Regions from separate parts of the Shewanella sp. SM69 genome, predicted to be linked through region 1. Evidence: predicted binding sites of a transcription regulator. Region 1 holds the regulator's gene; the other holds the start of a gene.
What was found. Region 1 encodes LexA, which represses DNA repair genes until DNA is damaged. Its sites were predicted from a motif close to TACTGTATNNNNATACAGTA; they were not measured.
Positions count from the first base shown of each region.

Region 2: a site for LexA is predicted at 1,525-1,544, ahead of recA (recombinase RecA). Genes of this name have one in related genera too.

Region 1 covers NZ_JAKKRV010000016.1:37,578-40,770, reverse strand. The annotation lists gene plsB (glycerol-3-phosphate 1-O-acyltransferase PlsB) at 1-1,512, opposite strand, end outside; gene lexA (transcriptional repressor LexA) at 1,673-2,293, shown strand; gene L5M37_RS18640 (cell division inhibitor SulA) at 2,290-2,802, shown strand.
Region 2 covers NZ_JAKKRV010000003.1:214,457-217,649, reverse strand. The annotation lists gene L5M37_RS06835 (regulatory protein RecX) at 1-332, opposite strand, end outside; gene recA (recombinase RecA) at 350-1,417, opposite strand; gene mutS (DNA mismatch repair protein MutS) at 1,820-3,193, shown strand, end outside.

The DNA of each region.
Region 1 (3,193 bases):
TAACCAACTTGGTTTCTGCTCGGGATCATCGGCCAACTCAGCACGCCAGTTTGGCGCACGCTCATTTAAGAAATTTTGCAGGGTAATAGGCTCGCCAAAATTCACATAACCTTGGCCGAAATTACCTAATTTACGAATGGCACCGAACACCTGCCACACAGATTCTTTTTTCTTTTTCTTACCGCTTAACTCTTTATGGTAAGTCGCTACTTCCATCACATGGTCATAGCCTAAATACACAGGCACAAGTGTGACAGGACGTTCAATACCGCGCAGTACGCTGTTCATCGTCATGGCGATCATGCCAGTTTTCGGCGCCAACAGACGGCCAGTACGTGAACGGCCACCTTCGGAGAAGTATTCCACCGAATAACCTTTAGCAAACAGCTGATCTAAATACTCACGAAATACTGCGGTGTACAGCTTGTTACCATTAAAACTACGGCGGATGAAGAAGGCACCACCGCGACGGAACATAGGTCCCGCGGGCCAGAAATTGAGGTTGATGCCAGCAGCAATGTGCGGCGGAACCATGCCTTGATAATACAAAATATACGATAACAGCAGGTAATCCATGTGGCTGCGATGGCAAGGCACATAAACAATCTCGTGGCCATCATGGTGCAACTGCCGAACTTGCTCGGCGCCTTTAATGTTGATCCCGCTGTAAAGCTTGTTCCACAGCCAAGTTAAGAAACGCTCGGCAATGCGCACTAAACTGTCTGAGTAATCGGCAGCGATTTCATCGAGGTACTCAATAGCCGTCTCGCGCGCTTGGGTCTCAGAAATCTTTTTACTGGCGGCTTCTTCTTGAATCGCTTTGCGCAGCGACTCAGATTTGAGCAACGAATGAAACAGTGCTTGGCGGTTTGGCAGCACAGGCCCTGTCATTACCTTACGTTGACGACGGAAATGCACGCGCGCAACCCGTGCTAACTTATGGGCAATCCCCATGTCGGTGCCATGTTCGTCAGCCATGTAACGCAGGGATACGGCATTCGAAAACTGCACGAAGTTATGTCGACCTAAGAACAGAATCATCAAGCACTTGCGCAACCAAGTCGGGTTTTCCCGCTCAAATACGGCCGCCTTCATAGTGTCGTCTTCTTTCCCTGGCGTGCGACCCCAATACAAGCTCACGGGCACCAGTTGAATATCCAATTCAGGACGTTCCTTATGCACGGCTAACAAACGCATAAAGCATTCGAGGAAAGGCTCATTACCAGCACGTTCGCCAAATAGTGGCTTACGTCCTTGAAGACAGACAACCCGAGGCGCAGTCACACCATTAGCCACTAGAGGCTCATAAGGGCTTGGTAAGCCTAACTTAGCCGTTATTTCGCTCAAAGCAGCGATGTCACTGAGGGATTCTGTTTTCATCACATAAACAAGGGGTCTGGAAGCATCCAGATTCAGATCGGCAAAGGGATCCTGAGGCACCACAATAGTGTGCACTAAGTGTTTTTGGATCCAACGTAATGATTTCAACCAAAGAGAGTCGTGTTTAGGCATTATTCTTATGCAATTAAGTGCGTTTACTAGCCCGATAGAATACCAGACTATGGGCAATATTCGCTAATTCTCTCCAACATAGCTAAAAAGTGGTTAATACTTGCGCTGCAAATAATACTGTATATACTAACAGTAACTGTATAGAAAAACAGGAAACACCATGAGACCTTTGACGCCACGCCAAGCTGAAATATTAGAGCTAATTAAACGAAATATTGCCGATACTGGCATGCCACCCACTCGGGCAGAAATCGCAACCCGTTTAGGTTTTAAGAGCGCCAATGCGGCTGAAGAACACCTTAAAGCGTTGGCGAAAAAGGGCTGCATTGAGATCATGCCTGGCACATCTCGGGGCATTCGTCTGCCTGCGGAAATCGAAGATTTGACTGAAACAGGTTTACCGCTCATCGGCCAAGTGGCCGCAGGTGAACCTATCCTCGCCCAAGAACATGTTGAACAGTACTACCAAGTCGACCCAAGCATGTTCCATCCCGCCGCCGATTTTTTACTGCGAGTAAAAGGCGACAGCATGAAAAATATCGGCATTCTCGAAGGTGATTTGCTGGCAGTTCATAAAGTAGAACAAGCTAGAAATGGTCAAGTGGTTGTCGCTAGAGTCGATGACGATGTCACTGTTAAACGTTTCGAAAAAAAAGGTAATGTAGTCTATCTACATGCCGAAAATGAAGATTACTCCCCGATTAAAGTGGATTTAGGCTTCCAAAGTTTAACAATTGAAGGACTCGCCGTCGGTGTGATCCGTAATGGAGATTGGCTATGAATAAACTACTTGGCAATGCCCCCCGCCATCCGGGCCTGTGGCTCGATGAAGTCCGTGATGCTGACTATGACTGGCACCATGCGCCCATCGCCTGCATGCCAACTAAGACTCAAGGTCGCCAAGAATTAATTCATCTGAGTGCACAACTCGCTCAGTTAAGCCAACAGGGCCGTTGGTTAGTGCTCATCAACCCTCCAAGTATTGGCTACAAGCAAATGCTCGCCAGCGCAGGTGTGCGTATGGATAGAGTTTTGCTGGTACATGCTAAAGATGAAGTCGAAACCCTGTGGGCAATGGAAAAAGCCCTGACAAGTGGTACGTCCAGTGCAGTCATTACTTGGACTCAATCATTGGATGCGCGGGATAATCGACGCCTACAAATCGTGGCTAAAAGTGCCCGAGCTATGGGCATAGTGCTTGAAGACGTAAACAGTCACTTACATGCCGACGTACGCATTGAGCAAGGCAATCTCTTCGGTCAGCAATCTTTTTTTAGCGCTGTACACTAAATATTCATTTAATTTTTACCTTGAAAGCCGCCTCACCTATGAATGTGAGGCTTTTTTTTGGCAATTTTTCAGATAATTAGATAAATAAGTGATCTTGATCAATATTTAAACAGCAAGTATGGTTGGTTAAGTCGGTGATGATATATCACCTTCCGTGGTCAATGAATCGAGTATTTATCGAACTCGAAGCGCCACTAAAAATAGAGAACAGATTTATTTCAGCAGTATGTGCCAGCGTGGCTAATTACCAGCAGTAACAATACTTGATTAAAAGTAACAGCCGCCAACGCACGTTGAAGTCAAAAAAGCTTTTTTGGGAACTGAAGAGTTTGCATAGAGTTGAGACTTACTGTGTTGCTCTTCTTTGTAGTTGCTATTCGCAATTGGCAGA
Region 2 (3,193 bases), on a different contig from region 1:
ACTTCTGTCACACGGGGAATGCCGTATTTTTTGGTGGCTTTATCTTTTGCTAGCTCAAACCAGTCACAATCACAATTAACCAAAGCGGCTTCAATACAGTCTTTAGATAAGCCTTTCTGTGCGATTGCTTGGCGGATGCGTATTGCACCGTGGCCTCGACTGATGTGGCTTCGCACCAACAGTTCGGCATAACGAGCATCATTAATAAAACCGGAGGATTCGCAAGCATCGAGTACAGGTTCGATATCGTTAAGTTCGAAACCTTTTTCGAGCAATTTATCGCGGATTTGTAAACGGGAATAATCGCGGCGCGCTAACAGCGCGACCGCAATTTGATGGGCTGACTGACTCAGAATACTTCGCCTGTCTCTAAATCAATATTGTCCTCAGTACTATCATCAGCTTTGGCAGCCAAGGCACTCGGATTACTCAAAAGCAACTCACGTAGCGTCTTGTCAATTTCAGCAGCAATAGCAGGGTTTTCAGTCAGATATTTGCCAGCATTAGCACGGCCTTGGCCGATTTTATCACCTTTATAGCTGTACCAAGCGCCCGCTTTTTCAATCAACTTATGGGCTACGCCTAAGTCTACTAACTCACCAGTACGGTTAATACCTTGGCCATAAAGGATTTGGAACTCAGCCTGCTTAAACGGCGCTGCAACCTTGTTTTTCACCACTTTAACGCGAGTTTCGTTACCGACCACTTCATCGCCGTCTTTAATGGCACCAGTGCGGCGAATGTCTAAACGAACAGAAGCATAAAACTTCAGCGCGTTACCACCGGTTGTAGTTTCTGGGTTACCGAACATCACACCAATCTTCATCCGAATTTGGTTGATGAAGATAAGTAAGGTGTTAGATTGCTTTAAGTTACCCGCAAGTTTACGCATGGCTTGGCTCATCATACGCGCCGCTAAGCCCATGTGAGAATCACCAATTTCGCCTTCGATTTCAGCTTTAGGCGTTAATGCCGCCACTGAGTCGACTACGATAACGTCAACAGCGCCTGAGCGAGTTAAAGCATCACAAATCTCAAGCGCTTGCTCGCCGGTATCCGGTTGTGAACACAGCAGGTTATCAATATCTACGCCCAATTTTTTAGCATAAATAGGGTCTAGTGCATGCTCTGCATCTATAAAGGCACAGGTTTTGCCTTCACGTTGCGCTGCGGCAATCACTTCTAAAGTCAGTGTTGTTTTACCTGATGATTCAGGACCATAGATCTCAACTATACGACCCATTGGCAAACCGCCAGCACCTAAAGCAACGTCCAGAGACAGAGAACCGGTAGAAATGGTCTCAACATCCATAGAGCGATCTTCGCCCAGCTTCATGATGGAGCCTTTACCAAATTGTTTCTCAATTTGGATCAATACCGCAGCAAGTGCTTTCTCTTTATTTGGATCGACCTTCATTCCTGTTCCCTCATCAAGACAAGCATTAAGCTGTCAAAAGTGATATTTAATTTACAAACGGGTAATTCAAAAAGCCGCGCTTTTTGTCTTAATTCTGCTGACTAGTATACTGTACAATCATACAGTATCAAGACCTGTGACTGAATTATTTTTAGCTGATAGGATTTTTAATATGGCCAAGGTTTTAGCGAATATTAAATCAGATAATAGCTCCCTTTGATCAATATCCATCGTTAAGGGCTCAATTTTCGCTAAATTATTGCTAAGATTGGCGCAACAAATTTTGCGTGGTCTTTTTAGCTGAAAATTGTACAGCAGTCTTCCGCTTCCATAGCGCTTAATCACCCTTAACCACACAAACTGTATCGCCTTTAGGCAGTCACAACGGACGATAACGATTTAATGAATGTAATTGATACCGATGATTTAGAAAAACATACTCCTATGATGCGTCAGTACTTGACGATGAAAGCAGAACATCACGATATGTTGCTGTTTTATCGCATGGGTGACTTCTACGAGTTGTTTTATGACGATGCTAAACGCGCTTCTGAGCTATTAGGCATTTCACTCACTGCGCGCGGTAAAAGTGGTGGCGATCCTATTCCGATGGCGGGACTTCCTTACCATGCTGTGGAAGGCTATCTTGCAAAATTAGTTCAAATTGGTCAATCAGTTGCGATTTGCGAACAGATTGGCGATCCCGCGACATCTAAAGGGCCCGTAGAACGTAAAGTGGTGCGAATTGTCACACCAGGCACCTTAACCGACGAAGCGTTGCTACAAGAACGCCAAGACAATCTGTTAGCCGCGGTTTATCAAGGTAAAGTCGGTTTTGGTTATGCCACATTAGATGTTTCATCCGGACGTTTTGTGATTGCAGAGCTCGACACGCGAGAGTCATTAGAAGCGGAATTGCAACGCACTAATCCCGTTGAAATCCTCTACAGTGAAGACTTTGGCGAACTAGGTCTACTTAACGGTTTTAAAGGTAAACGTCGTCGCCCTGAATGGGAATTTGATTACGATACGAGTATCAAGTTACTACTGGCCCAGTTCGGCACTAAAGACTTACATGGTTTTGGTATCGCAGATGCACGTTTATCACTGCAAGCTGCGGGTTGCTTGATGCAATATGTCAAAGACACACAGCGCACGGCACTGCCCCATATCAATGCCATTATCCGCTTCAATCAAACCGATAGCATAGTACTCGATGCGGCAACTCGCCGAAATCTAGAACTCACTCAAAACCTTGCCGGTGGCCGCGATAATACCTTAGCCGCAGTATTAGATAACACGGCAACGCCTATGGGCAGTCGTATGTTACAACGCTGGATCCATCAGCCTCTGCGAGATCCTAAGCAAATTAAGGCGCGCCAACAGGCGGTGACTGAACTCCTCGATACCGCAGCCCACGAAGGTTTGCATGAGCAGTTAAAGGCACTTGGCGATATCGAACGTATCATGGCAAGGTTAGCCCTGCGCACTGCCCGTCCAAGGGACTTTGCACGTTTACGTCAAGCTCTGGGCTTATTGCCTGAATTACAACAGAGTTTAAGTACACTGAGCGCGCCGCACACGACTCAATTGCGTCAACACTTAGGTGAGTTCCCCGCTGAGCAAGCCCTACTTGAGCGCGCGATAGTCGATAATCCACCTATGCTTATCCGCGATGGCGGGGTGATCCGTGAAGGCTACAACAGCGAACTAGATGAATGGCGCGGTCTGAGCGAAGGAGCGAGTGATTACTTAGTACAACTTGAAGCCAGAGAA